4 regions of the Streptomyces sp. NPDC020747 genome follow, and region 1 is predicted to be linked to each of the others. Evidence: riboswitches for the same ligand, from Rfam matches in the RefSeq annotation. Region 1 holds a riboswitch; each other region holds the start of a gene.
What was found. A riboswitch is a leader RNA that binds a small molecule or an ion and turns the genes downstream of it on or off. The one in region 1 is predicted to bind cobalamin.
Positions count from the first base shown of each region.

Region 1 (7,390 bases):
CGCTCGGGGTCGGCGACGTACACCGGAACGCCGTCGGGACCCTCTTCCTTGAACGAGAACGGGACCGTGATGAGGCGTCCGTCGAACTCCGGGATCGCGACCTGCATCGCCGCGTCCATGGGGGAGAGGGCGGCGTCCGACCCGGCCCAGGCTGCCCGCGACGAGGTGAGGCAGAGCCCTTGCAGGACAGGGACGTTGAGGTCGGCGAGCGCGCCGATGTCCCAGGCCTCCTCGTCGCCGCCCGCGGACGCCTGCGAGGCGTGCGTGCCACCGGCGGCGAGGACCGTGGCCACCAGCGCGTCGGACTTGCCGAGGAGCTCGTACAGGCCCGCGTCGGCGTCGCGCAGCGAACCGCAGTACACGGCAAGGGCGTTGGCGCCCCGGGCCTCGATCGCGTCGCACAGGGTGTCCACGAAACCGGTGTTGCCGCTCAGTTGGTGCGCCCGGTAGAAGAGCACACCCACGGTCGGACGGCCCTCGACGTGCGCGCGCTCGCCGTGGATCCCGAACTCGGGCATCTTCCGCGGCTCTTCGAAGCCCTCGCCCGTCAGCAGCACGGTGTCGGACAGGAAGCGGGCCAGCTCGGCCAGGTTCTCCGGACCGCCCTCGACCAGATAGCGAAGCGCCTCCGCCACGACCCCGGCGGGCACGGACGACTCGGCCATCAACTCCGCGTCGGGGACGGACTCCCCGCCGAGCAGCACGGTCGGAATGCCGGACGCCCTGAGCGCGGCGAGCCCCTCCTCCCAGGCACGCTTGCCGCCCAGCAGCCGTACGACCGCGACGTCCGCGCCCCGGACCAGCGCGGGAAGCTCCTCCGCGACATCCACGCGGGTCGGATTGCCGATCCGGTACGCGGCGCCGGCGGCGCGTGCCGCCAGCAGATCCGTGTCGGCGGTCGACAACAACAACACTGTGCTCATGCGGGCGCTCCCGGTGGAATGAAAGGCAGTCCTGTCGGCGCGCCGGACTCGATGAGCCGCCACAGCGCGTCCGTGTCCGCGTGTTCCTCGATCAGATCGCCGAGCCGGTCCAGCTGCTCCTCGCGCAGCGACCCGAACGACGTGTCGGCGGCCGGTACGAAGCGGCGCCCCGCGGCGGCCGCCACCTCGCGAAGGAAGGCCCGGCGGAAGCCGTCCGACTCCAGCGAGCCGTGCCAGTGGGTCCCCCAGACCTCGCCAACCCGGCAGCCGTCCAAGAAGGGTTCCCCGCCCGTGACCTGGGCGACCCCGTGGTGGATCTCGTACCCCTCGACATGCTCGCCGAGTGCCTCGCCGACGGGCCGGGTGAGGGTCTTCTCCCGCGCGAACCGCACGCGCACGGGAAGGAGTCCGAGCCCGTCCACCTGGCCCGCGCGCGACTCGACCTCGTCCTCGATGTGCTCGCCGAGGATCTGGAAGCCACCGCAGATGCCGAGGACGGGACGCCCCTGAGCGGCCCTTCTGGCGAGGGCGTCCGCGAGGCCGCGCTCCCGCAGCCACTCCAGGGCCCTGACCGTGCCGCGGGTGCCGGGCACCACGACGAGGTCCGCGTCGACGAGTTCCTCCGCCCGGTCCACGAACCGCACCACGACGCCCGGTTCGGCGGCCAGCGCGTCCACGTCCGTGAAGTTGGACATCAGCGGAATCGCGCAGACGGCCACCCGCAGGATGTCCTCGCCGACGGGGGAGGAGACAGCCGACTCCCGGACCGAGCCTCTCAGCGAGACCGCCATCCCGTCCTCCTCGTCGATGCCGAGACCGTGCTGGAAGGGCAGGACGCCGTACGTACGACGTCCGGTGAGGTTCTGGAGCATGTCGAGGCCGGGCTCCAGCAGGGACACGTCCCCGCGGAACTTGTTGACGAGGAACCCGGCGACGAACGCCTGGTCCTCGGGCGAGAGCAGCGCCACGGTCCCGAAGAAGGAGGCGAAGACGCCCCCGCGGTCGATGTCGCCGACGACGAGCACGGGCAGTCGCGCGTTGCGCGCGATGCCCATGTTCACGATGTCAGTCCGCCGCAGATTGATCTCGGCGGGACTGCCCGCCCCCTCACAGATCACCGCGTCATACGTGCCCCGCAACTCGGCGAGGCACTCCAGCACGGTCCCGAGGAGCTTTTCCTGCCGCCCGCCGTGATAGCCGCGGGCGCTCATCTCACCGACGGGTTTACCCATGAGGACGACCTGACTGCTCCGGTCGCTGCCGGGCTTGAGCAGCACGGGATTCATGAGCGCGGTGGGCTCCACACGAGCGGCCTGCGCCTGCATGGCCTGCGCCCGCCCGATCTCGGCGCCCTCCCGCGTGACGAACGAGTTGAGCGACATGTTCTGCGCCTTGAAGGGCGCGACCTTGACGCCGCGCCGCACCAGCCACCGGCAGATCCCGGCGGTGACGACGCTCTTGCCCGCGTCGGAGGTGGTACCGGCGACGAGCAGCCCGCCACCCGTTCCCCCGCTCGTTCCCCGGCTCATGACGTACGCCCCTTCGCGCGAAGGCCGCTGACGAGGAGCCGCCCGGCGACACTCACGCCGAGCGCGAGCAGACCCACGCGCCGCGAGAGCCGTACGGCCCGCTCGATGTCCCCGACCTCCACGGCCCGGCCACCACCATTGAGTACGGGCCGGTGTTCGACCCTTCCGGCGTACGAGAGCGTCCCGCCCAGCCGCACGCCGAGCGCCCCCGCGAACGAGGCCTCCACGGGCCCGGCGTTGGGGCTCGGATGCTTGACGGCGTCGGCACGCCAGGCGCGTACGGCCCCGCGCGGATCGCTTCCCGCGACGGCCGCGAGGACGGCGGTGAGCCGAGCCCCCGGCCACCCCGCGACGTCGTCGAGCCGCGCGGAAGCCCACCCGTACCGCCGGTACTTGGCCGACCTGTGCCCGACCATCGCGTCGAGCGTGTTCACGGCACGGAACGCGACCAGCCCCGGCACACCGGCCGCGGCACCCCACACGAGGGCGCCCACGACGGCGTCGGAGGTGTTCTCGGCGACGGACTCGACGACGGCCCGGGCGATCCCGTCGGCGTCCAGAGCCTGCGGATCCCGCCCGCACAGGTGCGGCAGCCGCTCCCGGGCCACCTCGACGTCCCCGGCGGCGAGCGCCCCGCCGATGGCCCGGGCCTCCCGGCCGAGCGACGTACCGCCGACGACGGACCAGGTGGCGGCGGCTGTCAACGCGACGGACGCGATGCGAGAGGTCCGTACGGAACGGTCGGCCAGGGCGGCGAGGGATACAGCGCCACCCACACACACGGCGGTGTGCAGCGCGCCCCACCCCCGGTGGTCCCGCCACAACACCCGCTCCACGGCACCCGCGGCACGTCCGAACGCGGCGACCGGATGCCCCCGGCGTGGATCGCCGAGCAGCAGGTCACCGAGAAGGCCGGCGGCGGCGCCGTACGCGAAGACGCGATCGGCACGCATCGGTTCAGCCGACCGTCAGGTCGGGCACAACCGTCGCTGGAAAGGCACTTGGGCAGCCGCGCATGGCGATTTGTCCTCACTCAGGGTGTCCACGCCCTGGTTCGACGAGACAGACGGCGAGAGTTCCTGGCTCCCGGGGTGTCGAATCCCCGGTAACAGTGGCGGGACCGCGCCGGATTCGCACCGGCTTCCTCTCCTGCCGCCGTACATGGCTCCGGCAGTCCACCACGCCCACGAACACCCGTCAACTTGCTGTTGACCTGCGACGGGAGAGTGTGCTGAGGCCCACACACGGACACGACTCCGCCCCGCCGACCGGGGGGCGACGGGGCGGAGTCGTACGGGACGGAGGTGCCGTGCGCGTCAGGCGACGATCAGATAGATGCCGTACGTCACAGCCGCTGCGCACGCGGCGAAGCAGGCGTACGCGCCCGTGACCGCGAGGGTCGCGGTGCCGCCCTGGGCGGAGGCCGACTCGCGCTTGGAGAGGCCGACGATGCCGAGGGTGAAGAGGCCCACGAGGGCGACGGTGACGATGAGGCTGACTCCGAAGACGGAGCCGAGGGCTGCCCAGTCGATCTTCATTCTGTGGGTTCCTTACACCGTGGCCGGGCGGGCGGGCTCGGTGGCGTCCGGGCCCGGGATGGTGGTCTTGAGGTCCTCCGCCGGGGCGACCGTGCCCGCGGGCGGCGGGGTGACGGCGGCGATGGCGGTGGTCACGACGCCCGCGGGCTCGCCTTCGACGTCGTTCACGTTGTCGCGGGTGACCGGCTGGCGGCGGGAGAGGACCCAGATGACCGCCGAGCCCGCGACCAGCAGCGCGCCGGTGAGGACGATGCCCCAGGTGCCCTGCTTGGTGAGGAACTCGGCGCCCGCGCCGACCAGTCCGGCGGCGGGCAGCGTGAGGCCCCAGGCGACGAACATCCGGGTCGCGGTCGACCAGCGGACGACACCGCCCTTGCGGCCGAGGCCCGAACCCATCACGGCGCCGGAGCAGGACTGGGTGGTGGAGAGCGAGAAGCCGAGGTGCGAGGAGGCCAGGATGACCGTCGCGGCACTGGTCTGGGCGGCGAAGCCCTGCGGCGGCGCGAGGTCGGTGAGGCCCTTGCCCATGGTGCGGATGATGCGCCAGCCGCCCAGGTAGGTGCCGAGCGCGATGGCGATACCGGCCGAGACGATGACCCACAGGGGAGGGTTCGACCCGGGCACGATCACACCGCCGGTGACCAGGGCGAGCGTGATGATGCCCATGGTCTTCTGCGCGTCGTTCGTGCCGTGGGCCAGCGAGACCAGGCCCGCGGAGGTGATCTGACCCGCGCGGTAGCCCTTGGAGGTCGCCTGCTCGCCGGCCTTGCTGCTGATGCGGTACGTCAGCCGGGTGGCCAGCGTTGCGGCGAGTCCGGCCACCAGCGGCGCGGCGATCGCGGGGAGCAGGACCTTGGTGACGACGGTCGAACCGTTCACCGACGACCAGCCGGCCGACATGACCGCGGCGCCGATCAGGCCGCCGAACAGTGCGTGGGAGGAACTGGAGGGCAGACCCAGGAGCCAGGTCAGCAGATTCCACAGGATGGCGCCGACGAGCGCCGCGAAGATCACTTCGGTGCGGATGCCCTCTTCGTTGATGATGCCGCCGGAGATCGTCTTGGCGACCTCCACGGAGAGGAACGCACCGACGAGGTTCAGCACGGCGGACATGGCCACCGCCGTCTTGGGCTTCAGGGCACCGGTCGAGATGGTCGTCGCCATCGCGTTGGCTGTGTCGTGGAAACCGTTCGTGAAATCGAACACGAGAGCGGTAACGATCACGATTCCGAGGAGGAGCGTGATGTGTTCCATTTACCCAGGCTTCTCTTGGACGTCAGTGGCACAGGGACCGTAGGCAACCTGGATGAACGGAAGATGAACTGGGGAGGGCGACAGGGTGGCCCGATGAAGGTGCCGGCATTCCGCTTGTGTCGGAGTGGCGGCGGGAGCCCTCGAACAGAGGCGGAATTCAGTGGTCCGCTACCTCTACCGTCCCCTCGCGAACGCCCTGAGCTGATTCAGGGATCCGTTGAAGAGATTCTGGTCACCCGGCAGGCTGCCGCCGTTGTCGTACTGCCAGAAGGTCCAGAAGTTCCAGCCGGACGGCAGCGACCCCGCCGTCGAGCTGTAGCGGGCCAGCCACAGCGGATGGTTCGCGGCGAACGCGGCGCTGTTGCCCGTGCACATCTTCCACCAGTTGTAGTTGGTGTAGATCACCGGCCGACGGCCGGTCTGCCGCCTCACCTCGTTGCTGAAGGCCTTGATCCAGCTGACCATCCCGGTCTTGCTCAGGCCGTAGCACTTCTTCTTGCCGTACGGGTTGTACTCGATGTCCAGCGCGGGCGGCAGCGTCCAGCCGTCCGCCCGCCAGCCGCCGCCGTTGCGCACGAAGTACGCGGCCTGCTTCGTCCCCGAGGACTTGTGCGGCAGTGCGAAGTGGTACGCCCCGCGGACGATGCCCGCGCCGCGCGCCCCGTTGTACTGCTGGTTGTAGTACGGGTTGCGGTACGTGTGCGACTCGGTGGCCTTCACATAGACGAACTTGGCGCCTTTGCTCTTCGCGCTCGACCAGTTGACGTTCTTCTGGTGCGAGGACACGTCGTGGCCCTTGGGCTTGGCGGCCGCCGAGGCCGGCACCTCGGCGAGAGCGGTGCCGCCGAGCGCCAGTGTCGCCACGGAGGCGGCGACGAACCGAGCGCGCTGAAGGGACGGTTTGCGATCACGAGCCATGTTTCCCCCCGGAATGGCGACGTGCACGAAAAATCTCCCAGAGGCTACTGGAAGATCCCCGAAAGCCCGTCGCATGCCGGTCATTCGCTCCCGGCGGGCGATTCATGTCCGTGTGTGACCTTTCGGTTGCGTCGATTGCGCCTTAAAGTGCCCCGCCCGCGCCGGGGTTGAGCCGCGTGGCTGGCAGGATCGCGGCATGGCTGAGCGGCGGCGGGACCCAGGAGACGGACGTGACTCGGGGCAGCGGGACGCGCCCCCGGCGCGGGAGGCGCTGGAGCGGGCGTGGGACGACCTCGTGGCGACGGCCCGTCGGACGGCGGCCGACGGTCTGGTCGTCGGCACCTCGGGCAACGTGTCGGTGCGCGTGGGCGACACCGTCCTGGTCACGCCGAGCGGAGTCCCGTACGACCGGCTGGCCCCCGAGGATCTCTGCGGGGTCTCGCTCGACGGCCGGCAGGTGCTCGGTTCGCTCGTTCCGACAAGCGAACTGCCCATGCATCTGGCGGTCTACCGTGCCACCGACGCGCGGGCGATCGTCCACACCCACGCGGTGCACGCCACGGCCGTCTCGACCCTTGTCACCGAGCTGCCGCTCATCCACTACATGGCCGCCGCGCTCGGCGGTCCCGTCCGGGTGGCCCCCTACGCCACCTACGGCACGGAAAAGTTGGCCGAGAACATGCTCCGGGCCCTGAGGGACCGCACCGCCTGTCTCCTTCAGAACCACGGGACCCTCACATACGGAGCCTCTCTCCCCCAGGCCTACGACCGCACGGCCCAGTTGGAGTGGATGTGCCACCTCTGGCTGACCGCCTCGTCCCTCCCCGGCCACACACCCACACTGCTGACCCGGGAACAGGTGAACGAGGTGGGCGAAAGGCTCGGGGGGTACGGCCAGAGGCCGTGACCGGGGGCCGGTGACGGTCACTGGGGGAGGCGGGCGATTGGGGGCGGCCGATGCAGCCGCCGACCTGACCGGGTAGGCCCGCCCATCCGACCGCGGCCGCCCGTCCGACCGGGTGCGGCCGCCGTGCCGGACCCCGTCGCCACGGTGCTGACGTGGCCGATCGCCGGTGTGAACGACGCTCGCGTCGTCGGTCCCCGCCGCCGCGGCGGTCGGCCGACGCGCACCGTTCCGGCGGCACCGAACCCACATTCGCCCCATTTGACTGGCCGACAACGGGTTCCGTCAGGAGACTGGACCCGTGCGCACCGTGAATCCGACGGC
Region 1 covers NZ_JBIRTJ010000014.1:70,092-77,481, reverse strand. The annotation lists gene cobN (cobaltochelatase subunit CobN) at 1-923, opposite strand, end outside; gene ACH4YP_RS32745 (cobyric acid synthase) at 920-2,452, opposite strand; gene ACH4YP_RS32740 (cobalamin biosynthesis protein) at 2,449-3,405, opposite strand; cobalamin riboswitch at 3,503-3,639, opposite strand; gene ACH4YP_RS32735 (hypothetical protein) at 3,769-3,990, opposite strand; gene ACH4YP_RS32730 (anion permease) at 4,003-5,244, opposite strand; gene ACH4YP_RS32725 (lysozyme) at 5,419-6,162, opposite strand; gene ACH4YP_RS32720 (class II aldolase/adducin family protein) at 6,359-7,069, shown strand; gene ACH4YP_RS32715 (alpha/beta fold hydrolase) at 7,368-7,390, shown strand, end outside.

Region 2 (7,390 bases), on a different contig from region 1:
CGGAATCATCATGGCCGCCGGAACCGTGATCGTCCTCGCGGTCCTGCCCGGCCGCAAGGCCGTGAAGCACGACGACCAGGAGGAGCCGGAGGAGAGCCCGAAGGAGCGCGTGGACGTCGCCTGAGGACGCACACGCGGGTCGGCTCCCGAACCCGAAGAACTGAGCCGACCACCAGGAGGCCGGACCTGAGGTCCGGCCTCCTTCACCCACGACGGGTCGTGCCCGAGCGGCGCACGGCCCGGGCGGTGCCGGGCGGGCCCCACCGGCCGAGGCCGGGGAGTGGGACCGGGCGGTCCCAGGAGCCGTAGGCCTCCGTCGTGGGAGAATCGGAGAGCCCTTCCCACCCCCTGCACCCGCGAGGACGTGCCGTGCCCAAGCCCGTGGTCCGTGAGCCGTTGCGAAGCAATTCGCGTTCCAACCGGGCCCGCATCCTCGCCACCGCCCGACAGGAGCTCGGGCGGAACCCCGACGTCACCCTGGAGGAGATCGCGCGGGCGGCCGGCGTGGTCCGCCGCACGCTCTTCGGGCACTTTCCGGGGCGCGCGGCCCTGCTGGACGCTCTCGCGGAGGAGGCGTCCGAGGCCCTGCGCGGCGTTGTGGCCCGTAAGCCGGACGTGGTGGAGGCACCCGAGCGGGCGCTCGCGCGCTTCGTCCTGTCGATCTGGTCGGTGGGGGACCGCTACCGGCTGCTCCTGGCGCTCGCCCGCCAGGATCTGGGCATGGAGCGGGTGTCCGAGGTGCTGGCCCCGGCCCGCGACGAGGCGACAGCCGTCCTCGAACGAGGGCAGCACGCGGGCGTGTTCCACGACCACCTGCCGGCGGTGGTCCTCAGTTCCGCCCTGGAAGCCCTGACCATCTCCCTGCTCGAAAGCGTCAACGCGGGGACGTGGGAGGACGACGGCACGCGGACCGCCGTCGCCACGCTGGTCGCGGCGGGCGTACCGGAGAAGGAGGCGTCCGCGGTCGTCGAGGGCGTCGCGTCGGAGGAACGCGCCGAGGCCGCCGACGCGTAGGGGCCGTCGCCCTGTGGCGCACGAGCCCGTATGGGGCATGTCCCGTACGGGGCATATGGGGTCGTGCGAGGCCCGAGGGAACCTGTTCGTCATGTCGTGGCATCTTGATCATCGGAAGGAAAGCCACGCCCGCACGAACAGGAAGTACGCCTTGGACACCACAGGATCCAGCTCCCGTCTCAGCTCCAGCTCCAGCTCCAGCTCCAGCTCCGGTTTCGGTGCCGGCTCCCGCGCCCGCTTCAGCTCACACCCGAGCCGCCGCACGGCACTGGCCCTGGGCGCCGGAGCGGCGCTGGCGGTCACCGTCCCGACCGCCGCGCATGCCTCGGCCCCCGGCGGAGAGAGCCTCGCCGGGCAGCTGGGTGACCTGGAGCGGGAGTACTCCGCGCGGCTCGGGGTCTTCGCCCACGACACGGCCACGGGCCGGACCGTGGCCTATCGCGCCGACGAACGTTTCCCGATGTGCTCGGTGTTCAAGACGCTCACGGCCGCGGCCGTCCTGAGGGACCTCGGCCGCGACCGCGAGTTCCTGGCCCGGCGCATCCGGTACACCAGGGAGTACGTCACGGCCTCGGGCTACGCCCCGATCACGGGCACGGACGAGAACGTCGCGAACGGCCTGACCGTCGAGGAGCTGTGCTCCGCCGCCGTCTCCCAGAGCGACAACGGCGCCGCGAACCTCCTCCTGCGCGGGCTGGGCGGACCGACCGCGATCACCCGGTTCTCCCGCTCGACCGGGGACCGGATCACCCGGCTCGACCGGTGGGAGCCCGAGCTGAACTCGGCGGAACCGTGGCGGAAGTCCGACACCACCAGCCCACGCGCCATCGGGCGGACCAGCGCGCGGCTCGTGATCGGCGGGGCGCTCCCGGCCGAGGACCGCGAACGGCTGACCGGGTGGTTGATCGCCAACACCACCAACACCGAGCGCTTCCGCGCCGGCCTGCCCAGCGACTGGATCCTCGCGGACAAGACCGGGGGCGGTTCGTCGTACGGGGTCGCCAACGATGTCGGCGTCGTATGGCCTCCCGGCCGTCCGCCCGTGGTGCTGTCCGTCCTGTCGACCAAGTACGCCGCCGACGGGCCCCAGGAAAACCCGCTGGTGGCCCGGGCGGCCGCGTTGGTGGCGGCAGAGCTCACCTGACGCCGCAGGGGGGAGCGTGCATCCTCCTGTGGCGGCCACGAGTCGCCGTCGCTGCTCCGCCGGCTCCCCGAGAGTGCGCTCCTCGCCCGCCGGGCGCGGACCACGCGTACGCCAGGACGGCCCGATGAACGATCAGATGGCCCGGCCTGCGCTGACTCCGGTCCGGGGCTCGGCTCGTATCGCCGTCGCCGCCCGCTGACCTTTCTGGAGAACGGCTACCACCTCGTCAGTTCCCTGGGTGATGGCGCCACGGTGCTCTGCGCGATCGCGTTCCTGGCCTGGCTGTGGCGCGTGCGGGACAACGCGCGCGTTCTGTCGCGACAACGGCCGCGTTACGCCTCGCCGTGGGTCTACGCGGGCTGGATCGTGCCCGTCCTGAACCTGTGGATACCCCGCGGGATCGTCGCGGACGTCCACCGGGCGAGCGCCCCTGGGGCACGGCTTCCCCGCGCCGTGAACTGGTGGTGGGGTCTGTGGCCGGCAGGGATGCTGGGCGGGGTGGGGCTGATGTACGCGGACTCCACGGACGAGGTCATCGTGCGTGCCTACACGGACGTACACCTGCTGCTGGCGGCCGACGCGGCCGTCGTGGGCGCGGCCGTGGCGTGCGTGTTCGTGGTCCGCGCGCTCAGCGCGGCGCAGCAGCCGGGCATGGACGAGCCTTCGCGGCACGGCGACGCCCGGCTGTCCTGGCCCGCGGACCCGGCCGTCCGGCCGGGGACACAGTGTCCCCGGCCGGACGGCCGGATCGGTCAGGTCGGTCAGGTCGGTCGGGTCAGTCAGCGGTGGGCAGTTCGGCGCGGACCGCCTGCGCTGCCGCGACCAGGTTGTCCAGGGACGCCCGGGTCTCGGGCCAGCCGCGGGTCTTCAGGCCGCAGTCGGGGTTGACCCAGAGCCGTTCGGCCGGGATGGCCTCAAGTCCCTTGCGCAGCAGGGCGGCTGCCTCGTCCGTGCTCGGCACGCGCGGGGAGTGGATGTCGTAGACGCCGGGTCCGGCCTCGCGCGGATAGCCGTGCGCGGCCAGTTCGCGGGCGACCTGCATGTGGGAGCGGGCCGCCTCCAGGCTGATGACGTCCGCGTCGAGGTCGTCGATGGCCTGGACGATGTCGCCGAACTCGGCGTAGCACATGTGGGTGTGGATCTGGGTGTCCGGTCGGACACCGGCGGTGGTGAGCCGGAACGCCTCGGTGGCCCACGCCAGATAGCCGGGGCGGTCGGCGGCCCGCAGCGGCAGGGTCTCGCGCAGCGCGGGTTCGTCGACCTGGATGACCGAAGTCCCGGCCGTCTCAAGGTCGTTGACCTCGTCGCGCAGGGCGAGGGCGACCTGCCGGGCGGTGTCGCCGAGGGGCTGGTCGTCCCGGACGAAGGACCAGGCGAGCATGGTGACCGGCCCCGTGAGCATGCCCTTGACGGGGCGTTGGGTCAGCGACTGGGCGTACGTCGTCCAGCGCACGGTCATCGGCTCGGGGCGGGAGATGTCGCCGGCCAGGATCGGCGGACGGACGTAACGGGTGCCGTAGGACTGGACCCAGCCGTGCTGCGTGGCGAGGTACCCCGTCAGCTGCTCGGCGAAGTACTGGACCATGTCGTTGCGTTCGGCCTCGCCGTGCACGAGGACGTCCAGGCCGGCCTTCTCCTGGAACGAGATCACCTCCTGGATCTCGGCCCTGATGCGCTCCTCGTAGCCGGCCGTGTCGATGCGCCGGGCGCGCAGGTCGGCGCGGGCGACGCGCAGTTCGGCGGTCTGCGGGAAGGAGCCGATGGTGGTGGTCGGCAGCAGCGGCAGGCCGAGGTGGGCGCGCTGGGCGGCGGTGCGTTCGCCGTACGGCTGGGAGCGGCGGGCGTCGGCGTCCGTGACCGCACCGACCCGCGCGCGCACAGCGGGGTCGCGGGTGATGGGCGAGTTCGCGCGGGAGGCCAGGGCGGCCCGGTTGGCGGCGAGTTCGCCGGTGATCGAACCCGTGCCCTGGGCGAGACCCTTGGCGAGGGTGACGGTCTCGGCCGTCTTCTGCCGGGCGAAGGCGAGCCAGCGCAGGATCTGCGGCTCGATGTCCCGTTCGGCGGTGGCGTCGAGCGGCACGTGGAGCAGTGAGCAGGACGCGGCCACGTCGACCCGGTCGGCCAGCCCGAGCAGGGTGCCGAGCGTGGCGAGCGACGCCGACAGGTCGTTGACCCAGATGTTGCGGCCGTTGACCACGCCCGCGATCAGGCGCTTGCCGGGCAGTCCGCCCACGGCGGCGAGCGCGTCGAGGTTGGCGGCTGCCGCCTCGGTGAAGTCGAGGGCGAGGCCCTCCACCGGCGCCTTGGCCAGCACCGGCAGCGCGTCGCCGAGCCGGTCGAAGTAGGAGGCGACCAGCAGCTTCGGACGGTCGGTGAGCGCGCCGAGATCGCGGTAGGCGCGGGTGGCGGCGTTGAGTTCGGCGGGCGTACGGTCCTGGACCAGGGCCGGTTCGTCGAGCTGCACCCACTCCGCGCCCGCCGCCCGCAGGTCGGAGAGGACCTCGGCGTACACGGGCAGCAGCCGGTCGAGCAGGGTCAGCGGGTCGAAGTCGGCGGCCACACCGGGTGCGGGCTTGGCGAGCAGGAGATAGGTGACGGGGCCGACGAGGACCGGCCGGGCGGTGAGGCCGAGCGCGAGGGCTTCGCGGAGCTCGGCGACCTGCTTGGCGGAGTCGGCCGTGAAGACGGTGTCCGGGCCCAACTCCGGGACCAGATAGTGGTAGTTGGTGTCGAACCACTTCGTCATCTCCAGCGGCGCCACGTCCTGGGTGCCGCGGGCCATCGCGAAGTAGCCGTCGAGCGCGTCGGCCTCGACCGCGGCGCGGTGGCGGGCGGGGATCGCGCCGACCATGACGCTGGTGTCCAGGACATGGTCGTAGTACGAGAAGTCGCCGGTGGGCACTTCGTGGATGCCGGCCTCGGCCAGCTGCCGCCAGTTGGCGCGGCGCAGTTCGGCGGCGGTGGCCCGGAGGGCGTCGGCGTCGACGCGGACCTTCCAGTACCCCTCGATCGCCTTCTTCAGTTCCCGGCCCCTGCCCTGACGGGGGTAGCCGTACACGGTGGCCCGTGCCGCCGCGGCTGCGGACTTCGATGTCACGGAACTCTCCTTCGCGAGATGTCTCCCTGAGATCCCGGGACGGACGTGAGCGCGAAGGGGGTGACGAACCCGGCGGAAGCATCTCGCGCGGCAAGGCGCGATCGTCCGCCGGACATGTACGCCGACCTGCCCACGAGGTCACCGGGGTGTCCGCGCACAAGTGGTTTGCGCGCGGGCAGTTGGCAGGTCTTCGGACTCGCGGGCACACCCTCCGTACGGAGGACACCTACTGGCCGTCGCTTCCCAAGCCCCGCTTCATGGGGCCCAGTGCGTATGACGGCGGTCGTTCCCGCTCACCGCTGCGGGGCAGTCCCGGATTCCCACCGGGTTCCCTCTTGCGACGCATCCCGCCTGGCGGACGGGGCGAACCAGCTACGCGGGCCAGCCTAAGGGTTGGGGGTCGGACGCGTCGATTTTTTAGATGCCGGCCGGTGGCGGCTGATCGCGCCCCGCGGCGGAGCCGCAAATCGGTACAGCCCCGCGCCCCTGAGGCGGCTCAGTCCGGCCGGGGTCCGAATGCCCTCAGGATTCGTTCGGCCGCCAGTGTCGCCGTCAACTCGCCCTCTCGTACCTGCCGTTCGAGGTCCGGCGCGAGGGCGCGTACGGCAGGGTCGGCGTGCAGTCGGCCCAGAAGCTCGTCGCGCACCATCGTCCAGGTCCAGTCGACCTGCTGGTCACGGCGTTTGGCGGCGAGGCGGCCCGCGGAGTCGAGGAGCGTACGGTGCTGTTCGAGGCGCTCCCAGACCGTGTCCAGGCCGGTCGACTCACGGGCGCTGCAACTCAGCACCGGTGGCGTCCAGGCGGCGTCGGCGGGATGCATCAGCCGCAGCGCGCCCGCCAACTCCCTTGCCGCGCCCCGGGCATCGCGCTCGTGCGGCCCGTCCGCCTTGTTGACGGCGATCACGTCGGCCAGCTCCAGGACACCCTTCTTGATGCCCTGCAACTGGTCCCCGGTGCGGGCGAGGGTGAGGAGCAGGAAGGAGTCGACCATGTTCGCGACCGCGGTCTCGGACTGGCCGACGCCGACCGTCTCCACGAGTACGACGTCGTAACCGGCCGCCTCCATCACCACGATCGACTCCCGGGTCGCCTTCGCGACTCCGCCGAGCGTGCCCGCGGTGGGGGAGGGCCGGATGAAGGCCGCCGGATCGACTGCCAGGCGTTCCATACGCGTCTTGTCGCCCAGGATGGACCCGCCCGTCCGGGTCGACGACGGGTCGACGGCGAGCACCGCGACCCGGTACCCGAGCGAGGTGAGCAGCGTCCCGAACGCGTCGATGAACGTCGACTTGCCCACGCCCGGCACACCGCTGATGCCGATCCGCCGCGCCTTCCCGCTGTGCGGCAGCAGCTCGGTCAGCAACTCCTGCGCCATCGCCCGGTGTTGGGGCCTCGTCGACTCGACGAGTGTGATGGCCCGCGCCACCAGCGCCCGCTTCCCGTCGAGCACGCCCTTCACATAGGTGTCGAGGTCGATCGCCATGGGGCTCAGAGTTCGTGGCCGAGGTCGGTGGCCAGGCGCTCGACCAGGTCGTACGCCGCGTCCGGGATCACCGTCCCGGGCGGGAAGACGGCCGCCGCGCCCATCTCGATCAGCGTGGGCACGTCCTGCGGCGGAATCACCCCGCCGACCACGACCATGATGTCCTCGCGCCCCTCCTCCGCGAGCGACTCCCTGAGCGCCGGTACGAGGGTCAGGTGCCCGGCGGCCAGCGAGGACACCCCGACGATGTGCACGTCCGCCTCGACGGCCTGGCGGGCCACCTCGCCCGGCGTCTGGAACAGCGGGCCGACATCGACATCGAAGCCGAGGTCGGCGAAGGCGGTCGCGATCACCTTCTGGCCGCGGTCGTGGCCGTCCTGGCCCATTTTGGCGACCAGGATGCGCGGGCGGCGGCCCTCGGCCTCCTCGAAGGCGTTCACCAGCGTGCGGGTGCGCTCGACGGACGGGGACTCGCCGGCTTCGGTGCGGTACACACCGGAGATCGTACGGATCTGGCTCGAGTGCCGCCCGTACACCTTCTCCAGGGCGTCGGAGATCTCGCCGACCGTGGCCTTCGCGCGGGCCGCGTTCACGGCCAGCTCCAGCAGGTTGCCCTCACCGCCCGCCGCCCGGGTCAGCGCGTCCAGCGAGT
Region 2 covers NZ_JBIRTJ010000004.1:4,538-11,927, reverse strand. The annotation lists gene ACH4YP_RS12850 (MFS transporter) at 1-124, shown strand, start outside; gene ACH4YP_RS12845 (TetR/AcrR family transcriptional regulator) at 370-1,014, shown strand; gene bla (class A beta-lactamase) at 1,283-2,158, shown strand; partial or broken gene ACH4YP_RS12835 (DUF4328 domain-containing protein) at 2,315-2,803, shown strand; gene metE (5-methyltetrahydropteroyltriglutamate--homocysteine S-methyltransferase) at 2,934-5,255, opposite strand; cobalamin riboswitch at 5,419-5,643, opposite strand; gene meaB (methylmalonyl Co-A mutase-associated GTPase MeaB) at 5,752-6,738, opposite strand; gene scpA (methylmalonyl-CoA mutase) at 6,744-7,390, opposite strand, start outside.
Region 2: it holds a riboswitch for cobalamin, as region 1 does, so the genes downstream of both, metE (5-methyltetrahydropteroyltriglutamate--homocysteine S-methyltransferase) here and ACH4YP_RS32740 (cobalamin biosynthesis protein) in region 1, are expected to answer to the same signal.

Region 3 (7,390 bases), on a different contig from region 1:
AAGATCACGGCTGAGCGGTAGCCGCGTTCCAGTTCGCCGTGGAGTACGGCGCCCGCGGAGCCCTCCTTGAGGACACCGGCGATGGCGACGACCTCCATGAGCCAGGCGTAGGCGTCCCGGCGGGCCTCGGAGCCGTACACCTTGACGGCGGAGGCGTCCTGCGGGGTGAGTGTGCCCTCCTGGACGGCGTTCACCATCTGCCAGTTGAGGAGTTTCATCGCGTCGAGCTTCGTGTGGGTCTGGGCGAGGCGGCGGCGCACCCAGGGGAGGTCGACGACCCGGCGGCCGTCGGCGAGCTTGGTCTCCATGGCCCAGCGCTGGACGTCGTGCAGGGCGCGGATGGCCATGGTGCCGTGTGCGGCGAGGGTGACCCGCTCGTGGTTGAGCTGGTTGGTGATCAGCCGCCAGCCCTTGTTCTCCTGGCCGACGCGGCGGGACGCGGGTACGCGGATGTTCTCGTAGTAGCTCGCTGTGGTGTCGTGCGAGGCGAGGGTGTTGATGATCGTGCAGGAGTAGCCGGGGTCGGACGTCGGCACGAGGAGCATGGTGATGCCCTTGTGCGGCGGGGCGTCGGGGTCGGTGCGGACGGCGAGCCAGACCCAGTCGGCGGTGTCGCCGTTGGTCGTCCAGATCTTCTGGCCGTCGACCGTGTAATGGCCGGTGTCCTCGTCGCCCTCCCGCACCGCCTTGGTCTTCAGGGCGGCCAGGTCCGTGCCCGCGTCGGGTTCGCTGTAGCCGATCGCGAAGTCGAGCTCGCCGGAGAGGATCTTCGGCAGGAAGTACCCCTTCTGCTCGTCGGTGCCGAACTGCATGATCGTCGGCCCGACCGTGTTGAGAGCCATCAGCGGCAGCGGTACGCCGGCCTGCGCGGCCTCGTCGAAGAAGATGAACTGTTCCATCGGGGTCAGACCGCGCCCGCCGTACTCCTTCGGCCAGCCCACGCCGAGCCAGCCGTCGGAACCGAGCCGTCGGATGGTCTCGCGGTAGAAGCGCTTCTGCGCCGCCGGATCGCCGTAGCGGGCGTACACGTCGTCGGGGACCAACTCGGCGAAGTAGGAACGCAGTTCGGTGCGCAACCGCTCCTGCTCCGGCGTGTATTCGAGATGCACGGCGCCTCCTGGCTCCCACTGGCCCGCTCGTTCGGCCACCCGGACCTGACGGCGCACACCGTAGAACGTGTTCCAGAAATTGGGAATGCCGACGACGTACGCGACTGCCACGCACGCACACACCGAAGGGCCCCAGGATGTGCTCCAGGGGCCCTTCGGTGTGTGAACGGGTCAGTGCGCGACCGGAGTTGCCCGCCCTTCGGCCGCCTTCTCGCCCTCGGCCACGGCCGGTTCGGGAGCCAGCACGCGCTCCGCGAGCAGCCCGAAGACCAGGCCGTACGCGGTCCACAGGGTCACCTGGATGGCCAGGGTCGCCAGTCGGTACTGCCACAGCAGGGTGGCCGGGAAGCCCGCCGGCGCCTCGTTGAAGGACGGCAGGAACGCGTACGCCAGGCCGACGGCCAGGACGAAGGACGCGCCCGCCGCGAGGGTGGCGTTCCAGTTGCCCAGGCGCGGTGCGAGGCGTTTGCCGAGGATCACCGCGGCGACGGCCAGCAGCACGCTGAGCACGATCATCAGGAGGAACAGCGCGGTGCGCTGGTTGAGGGTGTCGGGGTCGCCGACGGCGGGCGGGTTCGCCGGGTACTTGAGGAACGGCACCAGGTAGACCGCGACCAGACCGGCGGCGGCCAGCAGCAGGGCGCTGGCTCGCGGCCCGAAGCGGCCGATCCTGCCGAGGGCGAAGCAGTACGCGAGGGCGGCTATGCCGCCGAACGCGACCCCGTAGACGAGGACGCCGGTGGACAGACCACCGGTGGACTGCATGGCACGGGAGACGAGTTCCTCGCCGCCGTGTTCGTGGGCGTGGGCCTCCTCGAACGCGATGGCCTGGTCCACCCGGGGTTCGCCCAGGAAGTAGGCGACGACCAGGGCGAGCACGCCCGCGGCAAGACCCGCGAGCATGCCGCGCACCAGGAGATTTCTGACGGTGACGGAGTTCATCGAGTTGTCCTGTCGGTTCTTTGTCGCCGTCAGTGGCAGGGGAAGCCGAGCAGGTGGCGGGCGTCGTGCACCCACTCGTGCACGCCTTCGCCGGAGACCAGGGAGGTGGCGCCCTGTTCGGCGCCGACGAAGTAGAGGAGCACCAGCATCAGGATGCCGAGGAAGACCGCCCAGGGGGCGATCGCGCCGATCGGCAGCTTTGCGGGTACGTCGGGGGTGGTTACGGTCGGCTGGGCGACGGCGGACTGCGCCATGGCAGGACCTCCTGGGGGAACTCGCGTCCCATCTCGGTGGTGCACAGGACGACGGCCACGGGTCTGACTTGCTCGACCTCCGCCTCCCCTGCTGGGAGGCGGTTGCGCGGGGCTTACAGTGGCGCGACCGTGCCGGATTCCCACCGGCTTCCGTCGTACCGTCGTCAATATCGACGAGAAGGTACCGCGAAGCGGAGTCGCGGCCAAGGGCGCACGGAATGCCGGGGGTGCGCCGGTGCCCTGGTCACGACCCCAATTCCCGGTACGGGCAGGGGTGTTGAGCACGTGTGGAACGCGAGGGCGGGCCGATGACCAGCCGAGTGATGTTGATCTCACCAGTGATGAGCGCGGCGTTGCGGGAGGCGCGTTTCGAAGACGGATGCCCCGTCGACCCGGCCGGGCTGCGGCTCGCCGGGGCGGCCGCGGGCTCGCTGCCGGCCGCCGACCGGGTCCTGGTCTCACCCACCGTTCGCTGCCGGGAGACGGCGGCGGCCCTCGGGCTCGACGCCCTCGCCGTCACCGAGCCCGACCTGGCCGGTCTGGACGTGGGCCGCTGGCGCGGGGCGACCCTCGCCGAGGTGAGCACCGACGAACCGGAAGCCGTGGGGCGCTGGCTGGCGGACCCGTCGTCCGCACCGCACGGCGGCGAGTCGGTGGCCGGGCTGTGCGAGCGCGTGGCGAAGTGGCTGGAGACGGTGGCGGATCCGAGTTCCGGGGCTTCGGGCTCAGGCTCGGCCGAGGGTTCAGGACCAGGCTCCGTCCGGATCATCGCCGTCGTCGAGCCGGAGATCGTACGGGCCGGGGTGGTGCGGGCACTCGGGGCCCCGGAGTCGGCGTTCTGGCGCGTCGACGTGCCGCCGTTGGCCGCGACGGAGTTCAGCGGGCGGGCCGGGCGTTGGAACGTACGGGTCGGACGGGCGCTCGGAGAGCCCAGGGAGTGAGGTCAGGCGGGCGCCCAACTGAACGGCCCCTCGCGACACGGCACCTCGGGGCGTGGCGCCCTCCCCCGCAACACTGCACCCGGCACCCGACACCCGACACCCGACACCCGACCGGAAACGTCACCTCCGCCGGACACGTCACCTCCGTACGTCACCGCACCGCACGGGGCCTCGCTGCACGGAACCTCACCTCAGGACGGCGAGAAACTCCGTGCAGGCACGCGCGCAGTCGCGGCAGGTCTCGGCGCCCTTCTCGGCGCCGGGGCTCCGGTCGAAGGCATGGGCGGTCTCCAGGCAGACGGCACGGCACCACTCCACCTGGGCGCGCATCCCGGCCTCGGCCTGCGTGGTCTGCTCGGCGAGGGCGCGGCAGGTCGCGTCGCAGACCTCCGCGCAGAGGATGCCCTTGCGCCTCAACTCCTGCTGATCGTCGGGGCCGTCGAGTTCGGCGAGGCTCGCGCGCAGGGCGCAGACCCGTGCGCACTCGCTACATGCCTGCGCACAGGCGAACCGGTCCTCGAGGAAACGAACGAGTTCCTGCTGCTCTGTCAATGACACGCGGTTCGGGTAGCCGGACATCGCCACGCCAAACCCGCCTTCACACCGGGCCGCGGAGCCAGAAGTGGCTGAGCGTGTCGAAGTTATTGACGTGCTCACGGCCAGACTCTACGTTCTGACCGGTTTACCGAACCACGTTCGGTATATCGATCCGTTCGTGGCGGGTGCGCACACCCCGGCAACCAACCCGGTGTGGGCGACCACTGACCCGCGACAACCTTCGGATCGGCAGACAAGGAGGCCTCGTGCGCATCGCGGACATGCTCACCGGGACAGCACTGGGTGCCGTGTTGGCGACGACGGTGCTACCGACCCCGGCAGCCGCGGCGTCGACCATCGTCGTGGCCGTCAACGGGAACGACGCCGCCGCCGGCACCCTCGACCAACCGCTGCGGACCGTCCAGAAAGCCGTCGACAGGGCGAAGGCGGGCGACACCATCCTCGTACGGGGCGGTACTTACGCCCTGACCGACAACATCACGATCACCACCTCGGGCACGGCGTCGCAGCCGATCTCCCTCGGCGCCTACCAGGGCGAGCGCGTCGTCATCGACGGCGAGCAGCTGCCGGCCAGCCACACACCGGTCGGCGGCAGCATCCCGCGCGCCGAGCGCGGGGCAGTCCACCAGGAGGCCTCGTACTGGAAGGTCTCCGGTCTGGAGATCGTCAACGGTCCGTACGGCTACTACTGCGACGGCTGCAGCAACAACGTGTTCTCCCGCCTGACCACCCACGACAACTACGAGTCCGGCTTCCAGCTCCAGGGCGCCTCCGCGGGCAACCAGATCCTGAACCTGGACAGTTACGGCAACCGCGACCCGCGCAAGAACGGCGAGAGCGCGGACGGGCTGGCCATCAAGGAAGGCGGCGGGAGCGGCAACGTCGTGCGGGGCGCGAGGCTGTGGAACAACGTCGACGACGGCTACGACGCCTGGAAGTTCACCTCGCCGGTCGTCGTCGAGAACACGATCGCGTACGGCAACGGCTTCAACCGGTGGAACTTCCCGGACTTCGCGGGTGACGGCAACGGCTTCAAGCTGGGCGGCGGGAGCCCGGCACCGGCGGTGGCCCACACCCTGCGCAACTCGCTCGCGTACCGGAACGCGGCGCACGGAGTCACCGACAACGGCAATCCGGGCGTGCTCTCCCTGAGCCGCACCACCACGTTCCGCAACACGGGCACGGGCTTCGACGCCGACGGCTCGGGCGGAAAGGCGGTCCTCACCGCCAACCTGTCCGTCGCGGACGCACGGCCCGCGGCACTCGGCTCCGGCACCACGTCCACGGGCAACTCGTGGGATCTGGGCGGCACTTGGGACGACTCGTCGGTCGTGAGCACGAACACGGGCGCCATCACGGGACCGCGTTCGTCCGACGGCTCCCTGCCGCCCGCCCGGGACCTGCTCGTCCCGAAGAACGGCGCGGCCGTCGGAGCCCGCTTCTGAACCACCCCGTGGGCCCCGGGACGGACGACCCCGGGGTCCACGGGACTGGCACGACCAGCAGCACCAGCGCAGTCCGAACGAGGAGAGCCGCACATGATCACGCCAGACAACTCCCGCAGACCCGCCACCGCCCCGGACGCGACCGGCACGTCCCGCCCCTTCGCCCCCTCCCGCCGGAGCCTGTTGCGGGCGATGGCCGCCCTGCCGGTCTCGGCGCTCGTCGTGGGCGGGCTGCCCGGCCTGCTCGGCGCGGCCTCCGCGGCCGCGCCGCCCCGCGGATCGGCCACCCGCTACACCATCGTGCCGTTCCTCAACAGCAACGACGGCACGGTGAACGTCTACCAGTCCGACGACGCGACGGACTTCCGGCTCCTCAAGGCGTCCGCGTACACGCCGCCCGCGGGCCGTATCCGCGACGCCAGTGTCTTCAAGCACACGGACGGCTACTACTACATCACCTACACCACGCACACCTGGCAGGACACCAGCACCACCATCGGCTTCGCCCGCAGCTCGGACCGCAGCAACTGGACCTTCCTGTACGACTACACCGTGCCGATCGCGAATTTGTCGCGCGCCTGGGCGCCGGAGTGGTTCGTCGACAGCGACGGCAGCGTGAACATCATCGTGTCCTGCTCGGTGACCAGCAACGAGTGGATCTTCACCCCGTATCTGCTCAGGGCCACCAACTCCGCGCTCACCGCCTGGACTTCACCGGTGGCGCTGTCCGGCATCGGCGCCAACCACATCGACACGTTCATCGTGAAGACCGGCTCGACGTATCACGCGTTCACGAAGAACGAGACGTCCAAGTACATCGAGTACGCGACCAGTTCGGCGCTCGCCGGCCCGTACACGATCAGCAGGACGGGCAACTGGGCAGGCTGGGGCGGCACTCGGGAGGGCGCCGCGCTGATACAGCTCGACAACGGCGCGTGGCGGATCTTCTTCGACGGCTACGGCGACGGCAGTTACTACTACAGCGACAGCTACGACACCTTCGCGACCTGGAGCGCGCCGAAGACACTGCCGGGCATCTCGGGGACGGCACGCCACTTCACGGTGGTCAAGGAGACGGTGTCCGGTGGTGTGACCCTGCCGACGGGCGTCACCCGCTACCTCCGGTCGGGCAACTTCACCACCCGCTACTGGCAGGAGCAGTCCGCCCTGCTCAACCTGCCCGTGCTGACCAGTTCCAGCACGACGGCGGAGAAGCAGGCGTCCACGTTCACGATCGTGGCGGGCCTCGCCGACACGAACGGCTACTCGTTCCGCGACGCGGCCGGCAACTACCTTCGGCACTGGGACTTCCGGGCCCGTTTCGACGCGAACGACGGCTCGTCGACGTTCGCCAGGGACGCCACCTTCATCGCCCGCACCGGCAGCTCCGTACGACTGGAGTCGTACAACTACCCCGGCTACTACCTGCGCCACTACAACTACCAGCTCCGCGTCGACCCGTCGGACGGCACCGACCTGTTCCGCCAGGACAGTTCGTTCGTGTCGGTGACGCCCTTCTGACCGCGCCGGTCCGTCAGCTCAGTCCCAGGGCGCCCGAGATGTCCTCTCCCAACAGCGCGGCCAGCTCGCCCGAGGTCGGTCCGGTCGCAGGACCACGTCGCGTCACCGCCAACGCCGCCGCCGCGTTCGCCCCGCGTGCCGCGTCGTGGGCGGATACTCCCCGTCCCAGGAGCGCCAGGAACGCTCCCACGTGTGCGTCCCCGGCCCCGTTGCTGTCGACCGCGTCAACGGGAAACCCGGGGACGTGCACGACGTCATGCAAGTGGGGTGCCGCCAGCCAGCATCCGTCCTTGTCGGCCCGTACAACGGTCCCGGCCCCGCTCCGCAGCCGTCCGCGCAGCACGAGCGCGGCCTCCCGCGGCTCCGCCGTCCCGGTCATCAGCTGGGCTTCCCGCGCGTTGCAGCTCAGCCAGTCGGTCCGGGCCAGCACCGGGTTCAGGACCTCGGCCGGGATGTCCGCCACGAGCGGCGCGGGGTCCAGGCAGACCCGTACGTCGTCCGGGAGGCCGGCGATCATGCGGGACAGCAGAGGGCCGTTCACCGCCATCACCAGGCTGTAGCCGGACACCTGTACCAGGTCGCCGCCGCGCACGGACGCGGCGATCGTCTCCGCCTCGTCC
Region 3 covers NZ_JBIRTJ010000011.1:279,974-287,363, forward strand. The annotation lists gene ACH4YP_RS28340 (acyl-CoA dehydrogenase family protein) at 1-1,109, opposite strand, end outside; gene ACH4YP_RS28345 (CbtA family protein) at 1,281-2,051, opposite strand; gene ACH4YP_RS28350 (CbtB-domain containing protein) at 2,081-2,305, opposite strand; cobalamin riboswitch at 2,341-2,483, opposite strand; gene ACH4YP_RS28355 (histidine phosphatase family protein) at 2,614-3,246, shown strand; gene ACH4YP_RS28360 (ferredoxin) at 3,433-3,825, opposite strand; gene ACH4YP_RS28365 (right-handed parallel beta-helix repeat-containing protein) at 4,065-5,249, shown strand; gene ACH4YP_RS28370 (glycoside hydrolase family 43 protein) at 5,442-6,770, shown strand; gene ACH4YP_RS28375 (PfkB family carbohydrate kinase) at 6,784-7,390, opposite strand, start outside.
Region 3: it holds a riboswitch for cobalamin, as region 1 does, so the genes downstream of both, ACH4YP_RS28350 (CbtB-domain containing protein) here and ACH4YP_RS32740 (cobalamin biosynthesis protein) in region 1, are expected to answer to the same signal.

Region 4 (7,390 bases), on a different contig from region 1:
CGCGGGCCACAGGGGGAGTGCCGGTGCCGTCAGCGGGACGACACCGGGGTGCAGGGCCGCGTAGTTGGCGGGGGTGCAGGAGGCGTAGAGGATCAGCAGCGTCGCGACCGCCGCGCCGGACGCGGCGACCAGCCACGCGCGTACGCCCCACGCGTCCGGCCGGTAGCGGGTGCGCAGCGAGCGGCGACCGCCGAGCCACAGGCCGGCGAGGGCCGCGGCGAGTCCGGCGAGCAGTACGGGCAGGCCGTAGCCGCCGCCTTCCGCCGTGAGCAGGCCGTACGTTCCGGCGCAGACCCCGACCAGGCCGCCGAGGGTGAGTACGGCGGTGGTGCGGCGGACGGTTCGGGGTACGTCCGCCGTGCGGCCGTAGCCGCGGGCGTCCATCGCCGCCGCCAGGGAGACGGAACGCTCCAACGCGCCCTCCAGGACCGGGAGTCCGACCTGGAGCAGGCCGCGCAGACCCTTGTCCGGACGTCCGCGGAGGCGCCGGGCGGCGCGCAGGCGCTGGACGTCCGCGATCAGGTTCGGCGCGAAGGTGAGGGCCACCACTACGGCAACTCCCGCTTCGTACAAGGCTCCTGGGAGGGATTTGAGGAGGCGGGCCGGGTTCGCGAGGGCGTTCGCCGCGCCTACGCAGATGAGGAGCGTGGCGAGTTTCAGGCCGTCGTAGAGAGCGAAGACCAGGCCTTCCGCGGTGACTCGGCCGCCGATGCGGATGCCCTCCGCCCAGTCTGGGAGGGGGAGTTCGGGGAGGGTGAGGAGGGTGTGGGTGCCGGGGATGGGGGAGCCGAGGACGACTGCGAAGGCGAGGCGGATGACCAGGACGGCGAGGGCGAGCTTCACGAACGCGCCGTAGGAGCGGGCCCAGGGGGCCTCTGTTCGGCGGGCCGCCACGACGTAGCCGGCTACGCCGATCAGGAGGGCCAGGAGGAGGGGGTTCGTGGTGCGGGATGCGGCTGTTCCCAGGCCCAGGGCCCAGAGCCACCAGGCGCCGGGGTGGATTGCGTTGGTTCTGGTTGCCTGGGGGGCGGTGAGTTGGTGTTGAACTTTTCTGGCCAGGGCGCCCGGTGTCGTGGGCACAGTGGTGGTCTGAGGCTTGTCGTCGTTGGTGGCGGTCATTGCAAGGGCCCGTCAGCCGCGGCGGCGGCGTGCTTGCCACACGGCTGCCGCGCCCAGGGCCGCCACCGCGGCGATCCCGGCCAGCAGGCCCAGCGACGGGCCGCCGTCCTCGTTCCCGTCCCCGTTGCCGTCGTCGGACTCGCTCTTCGTCTGCTCGCCGGGCGACGCCGAAGCCTTCGGGCGGTCGCCCGATACCGGCTCTCCGCAACCCGTGCTCGGGTAGCCCGCGATGGCGCACAGCAGGGCGTTCGTGCCGTAGCGGAGGGGCTTGGCGACGGCTGCGAGGGCGTCCGCGGTCGTGGCGTCCTCGTCGACGCGGGCGCAGGCCGTGCGGGGGCGGGGCGGTGTCGAGCCGGACGGGGCGTCCGTGGCCGTGCCGAAGTCGAGGACGAGGCCGACCCGCTTGGAGCCCTCCCGCGCGGGCGTCTTCGCGCAGATCGTCGCGAAGTCGGCCGTCCCGCGAGGCTTCGCCGAGTCCTTCGAGTCCTCGCTCACCGAGAAACGGAAGCCCTGGACGTCACCGTCGGAGGGGTGCGCGGTCGACGGTCCCTGGGTCGCGTACACCCACGTATCGGCCGTATCGGCGGTGGAATTCCGGTCCCAGAAGGACCAGTAGCGGTAGCCGACCGCCTGGGCCTGCCCCGCCGTGCCGAGGACGGCGAGCAGGAGACAAAGGACCGGCAGAACCAGGCGGCGGCAGGTCACGGCTGCTGCTTCTTGTTACGGCCGCTGAGGAGGAAACCGATGCCGATGCCGCCGACCAGGCCGACCCCGATGATCCACCAGAGGCTGACCCCGCCGTCGTCCCCCTCGTCCGAGGCGTCGTCCTTGTCGCTCTTGTCCTCGGCCGGGGCGGAGGACGACGCCGCGGGGCCGGTCGCGCCGAGCTGCTTCACGAGGTCGGCGCCGCCGAAGGCGCGCGGGTCCGTACCGGTGGCGTTCGCCGCGAAGATCAGCTGCGCGTACGCCGCCGGGCCGCTCTTCGCCGCCCAGGTACCGGAGTTCTTCTCCAGCCAGGCCAGCGGCTTCTCGGTGTCGGCCGTGCGACCGGCGGCGGCGAGCGCGACGACCGCGTCGGCGGTGTTGCCGTGGTCCGGCTGGTCCTCGGCGCCGGGGAGGGAGGATTTCAGGTAGCCGTTCTTGGCGACCGCGCCCGCGAGGTACAGGGCACCGTTGGCCGCCGCGTCCTCGACCGTGAAGGGATGGCCGCCCACGCACTTGGCATTCTTCGAGGAACCGCCGTCGTCCTCGGGCTCCGGGGACAGCCCCTCACCGAGGGCACCCAGCACGCCCGCCGCCGTGGCGTCCGGGTTCGCCGCGAGCTCGCCCTTCTTGTCCGGCTGGAAGGCGAAGGCGCCACCGCCGGTCTCGTCGCAGGGGACGGAGAGGCCGAGCAGGGCGTCGTACGGCGTCCGGTCGTCCTTGGAGGGCACGTCCTTCGGGTCGGTGTCCCCGGCGTCCAGGGCCCCGATGACGACGGACGTCGAGTTGCTGTCGCTGGGTGTGCCGGGGAAGTAGCCCCAGCCGCCGTCCTTGTTCTGCACGGACTTCAGCCACTTCACGGCCGCGCCCGTCACGGCGTCGCTCGCGTCGAGGGCCTCCAGGGCCTGCAACGCGGCGGCGGTGCTGTTCGTGTCGACCTTGGTCTTGGCGTCGCACTTCGCGCTCGGGTCGGGGCGGTACGCCGCGAAGGCACCGCTCTCGCACTGCTGGCCGACGAGCCAGTCGACGGACTTCTTCGCGGGCTTCACATCCACGCTGTCCTGGGCGAGCAGCGCGAGCGACTGCCGCCAGACGCCGTCATAGGTGGGGTCGGTGCTGCCGTACAGGGCGGAGGGGAACGCCTGGGACGGGGTCGCGCCGGGCGACTCGTCGGCGAGGGCGGCGGGCGCGGACGCCGTACCGATCACGGCGGTGGCGGCCAGTACCGCTGCGCTGCGGCGGACAAACATGATCGGCGGGTGCCTTTCCCTGTCAAGGAGACGGGCAGCCCAGAACCCCGGGCGGCTCGGCTCCGTATGCCTCGACGGTGCCGGTCACCGGCGGTCCCGGTGACGCGAGCCGGTCACTTCCGTACGGGGCAGTCCGGCTCACCGCCCCAGACCGAATGATCGACCGGGCGGCACACGGTTGCGGGTCAGCGCCGGATTTGCACCGGCTTCCCCCTGTACGAGTGTGATGACGACCCGCTCACTGTACCGACCCGTAGCAAGACCCTGAGGTCCGCCCGTGGGGCCGGACGGCTGGACCGGCTCCGCGCCGGGGCCGACCACCTCGATTCACCGGGCCGACCACTTCGAGTCGTCAGGTCTGACCGCTTCGAGTCACCGGACCTGCCCCGGCGTCCGGGGAGGGCGGGCTCAAACGGCCACGTACGTCACCGGATCGCTCCCCGGTACCGCCTCCGCGTGGCCCAGTTTCACCAGGCGGCGCAGGTGGGCCTCCGCCTCCGAGACGGCGATGTTCCTCGATCCGTAGGGGATGTCGTCCCACGGGCGGTTCCACTCCATGCGGACGGCGAGCTGCCACGAGGTGAGCGGGGTGACGAGGAGGGAGCGGAGGTCGGTGAGGCGGGACTCGTGGTGGTCCAGCAACTCCCTTACGCGGGACGGCGCGTCGGTGAAGGAGTGCAGGTGGGCCGGGAGGACCTCGGCCGGTTCGAGGCGGCCGATCCGCTCCAGGGAGTCGAGGTAGTCGCCGAGCGGGTCGGCGACGGTCTCGTCGTTCGGGTCCTCGTACAGGCCGATGTGCGGGGTGATCCTCGGCAGGAGGTGGTCCCCCGAGAACAGGCGTCCGTGGCCCGGGAGTTGGGCCGGATGGGCCTCCTCCAGGTGGAGGCAGACATGGCCGGGGGTGTGGCCCGGCGTCCAGATCGCGCGGAGGCGGCGGCCGGCGAGGTCGAGGAGTTCGCCGGGGACGATCTCGCGGTCGGGGAGCGCGGGGGAGGCGCCGGGGAACATCCGGGAGCGGGCGGTGCGCATCGGCGCCACGTGCTCCTCGGGTGCACCCGAGGCGGTCAACTTGTCGGCCATGTACGTGAACCAGCGCCCGGGCTTCGTCTCGCGTGTGCGCCGCACGATCGAGATGTCGGCGGCGTGCATCGCGAGCCAGGCGCCGGACGCCTCCCGCACCTTGCCCGACAGGCCGTGGTGGTCCGGGTGGTGATGGGTGATCACCACTCCGTGGATCTCCGCGACGGACGTCCCGCACGCCACGAGCCCCTCGACGAGCGCGTCCCAGGACGCCGGATCGTCCCAGCCCGTGTCGATCAGCACCGGCCCGCGGTCGGTGTCCACGACGTACACGAGCGTCGTTCCGAGGGGATTGTCCGGGATGGGAACCTGGAGGGACCGTACGCCCCCGCCGTGATCGGTCACCTGTGCCATGGGTTCCCCTGTCGCCGACTCCCGGCCACTATAACTAGAACCAGTTCCAATGGGAGCCCAAGTCACTCATCAGGTCGGTGTGATGGATCACGGGGCGGTGAAGTGGTGTGAGGTCCGTGGACTCCTCCAACTAGAACTGGTATCAGTTCCATGTCGTCATGTCTGATGAACCGTCAGTCTGATGCACCGTCAGAAATGTCCTCCGGAGAGGCAGTCGGCCATGACCGAGCTCGTGGAACACGGACAGCTGTTCATCGGCGGGGAGCTGGCCGCTCCCCTCGGCCAGGACGTGATCGAGGTGATCTCCCCGCACACCGAGGAGGTCATCGGCCGGGTGCCGCACGCCTCGCGGGCGGACGTCGACCGGGCCGTCGCGGTCGCGCGGACCGCGTTCGACGAGGGCCCCTGGCCGCGGATGTCCCTCGACGAGCGCATCGAGGTCGTCACCCGCATCAAGGACGCGATCGCCGTACGCCACGAGGAGATCGCCCGCGTCATCTCCTCCGAGAACGGCTCCCCGTACTCCTGGAGCGTCCTCGCGCAGGCCCTCGGCGCGATGATGGTGTGGGACGCGGCGATCACGGTCGCGCGGGACTTCACGTACGAGGAGACGCGCGACGGAGTGCTCGGGAAGATCCTCGTGCGGCGCGAGCCGGTCGGGGTCGTCGCGGCCGTCGCCCCCTGGAACGTCCCGCAGTTCGTGGCGGCGGCCAAGCTCGCGCCCGCGCTGCTGACCGGCTGCACGGTCGTGCTCAAGCCGTCGCCCGAGTCGCCGCTCGACGCGTACATACTCGGCGAGATCACGAAGGAGGCCGGGCTGCCGGACGGCGTGCTGTCGATCCTGCCGGCGGACCGCGAGGTGAGCGAGTACCTGGTCGGGCATCCCGGGATCGACAAGGTCTCCTTCACGGGTTCGGTCGCCGCGGGTCGGCGGGTCATGGAGGTAGCGTCACGCAACCTCACGCGCGTGACACTGGAGTTGGGCGGGAAGTCGGCGGCGGTGGTCCTGCCGGACGCGGACATCGCGACCTCCGTGCCGGGCATCGTCTCGGCGGCCTGGATGAACAACGGCCAGGCGTGCGTCGCGCAGACCCGCATCCTGCTGCCGCGTTCTCGCTACGACGAGTTCGCGGAGGCGTTCGCCGCGGCGGCGGGCGCGCTGGTGGTCGGCGACCCGCTGGACCCGGCGACCCAGGTGGGTCCGCTGGTCGCCCAACGGCAGCAGCAGCGCAACCTCGACTACATCCGCATCGGCCAGGAGGAGGGCGCCAAGATCCTCACGGGCGGCGGGCGTCCGCCGGGCCTCGACCGCGGCTGGTACGTCGAGCCGACGCTCTTCGGCGACGTCGACAACTCCATGCGGATCGCTCGCGAGGAGATCTTCGGGCCGGTGATCTGCCTGCTCCCGTACGGCGACGAGGCCGAGGCGGTGAAGATCGCCAACGACTCCGACTACGGGCTGAGCGGCAGCGTCTGGACGGCCGACGTGGGCCATGGCATCGACGTGGCCCGACAGGTCCGTACCGGCACGTACTCCGTCAACACCTTCAGCCTCGACATGCTCGGCCCGTTCGGCGGCTACAAGAACTCCGGCCTGGGGCGCGAGTTCGGTCCAGAGGGCTTCAGTGAGTACCTGGAGCACAAGATGATCCACCTGCCCGCCGGCTGGGAGGCCTGACCGATGGGCGACCGCTGGCACGTCGAGGTCGACCGCTCCCTCTGCATCGGCTCGGCCCAGTGCACCCACCTCGCCCCCACCGCCTTCCACCTCGACTCCGCCATGCAGTCCCACCCCGCGGACCCGGAGGCCGACGCCAACGAGAAGGTCCTGGAGGCGGCGGAGGGGTGTCCGGTGGAGGCGATCATGATCACCCTCCTCGGCTCGGGCGAGGCGGTGTTTCCTCCGGAGGAGTGAGGGCCGAGGGCGGCGGGGCCTGCGGGCCCTACCGCCAGGAGGCGATGGTGCGGGCTACGTCCCGGAGGTCGGCTTCCTGGGCTCGGATGGCTCCGGCCAGCAGGTGAACGTCGTCGGGTTTGGGGTCGACCGGCTGCTCGGAGGCGTTCATGTAGAGCGCGGCGCAGGCCCAGCCGATGACGGCGTTGAAGTCGGCGAAGGGCCGCAGGAGCAGAGCGGTGTGGAACAACGTGGCGGCACGCGCGGCCGGTTCCTCGTAGTAGAGCTGGCCGTGCGGCTGCTCGAAGAGGTGTCGGTCCGCCATGGCGTTCAACGCGCCCCAGTCTGCGACGGGGGTGTTGACGGGCGAGACGCGAGTCTGGACCTCCAGGATCCACCCCGCGTCGACGCGGATGACAGGGCTCAACGCATACCCTCCGGCATGTCCTTGAACACGTCCATGGCCCACGCGACGGTCTCGTCGACGCCCTGAAGGAACGCCGTCCGCTGTGCGTCCGCGAGGATTATGTCGTGCGCGTGGGAACGCATGGACTTGCCGAGCGAGGCCGCGTGCGCCTTGGCGAAAGCGAGCTCTTCCTCGGTGAATTCCACTGTGATCATCGGCATGCCGAAAATGGTAGCAGTGGTGAAATCGACGGCAGTAGCACCGGTCAATCGTCCGTTGACGTCAGGTCGATCAACCTGCACACCGTTTCGATGTCGATCTTGACCTGGGCGATGGAGGCGCGGCCCGAGAGCCAGGTGATGAGGGCCGAGTGCCAGGTGTGTTCGATGACGCGGACGGCGGAGAGCTGGGCGGGGGTGGGATCGTCGAGGCCCATCGCGTCGAGGATGATCACCGTGGTCTGGCGGGAGACCTGGTCGACCTCCGGGCTGACGCTGCGGTCGGCGAACGTCAGGGCGCGGACCATCGCGTCGGCGAGATGCGGCTCGCGCTGGAGGGCGCGGAAGGCCCGCATCAGCGTCTCCG
Region 4 covers NZ_JBIRTJ010000007.1:12,540-19,929, reverse strand. The annotation lists gene ACH4YP_RS19590 (energy-coupling factor transporter transmembrane component T) at 1-1,119, opposite strand, end outside; gene ACH4YP_RS19585 (SCO2322 family protein) at 1,132-1,824, opposite strand; gene ACH4YP_RS19580 (prenyltransferase/squalene oxidase repeat-containing protein) at 1,821-3,071, opposite strand; cobalamin riboswitch at 3,179-3,342, opposite strand; gene ACH4YP_RS19575 (MBL fold metallo-hydrolase) at 3,480-4,505, opposite strand; gene ACH4YP_RS19570 (aldehyde dehydrogenase) at 4,726-6,183, shown strand; gene ACH4YP_RS19565 (ferredoxin) at 6,187-6,420, shown strand; gene ACH4YP_RS19560 (hypothetical protein) at 6,449-6,826, opposite strand; gene ACH4YP_RS19555 (hypothetical protein) at 6,823-7,026, opposite strand; gene ACH4YP_RS19550 (TetR family transcriptional regulator) at 7,071-7,390, opposite strand, start outside.
Region 4: it holds a riboswitch for cobalamin, as region 1 does, so the genes downstream of both, ACH4YP_RS19580 (prenyltransferase/squalene oxidase repeat-containing protein) here and ACH4YP_RS32740 (cobalamin biosynthesis protein) in region 1, are expected to answer to the same signal.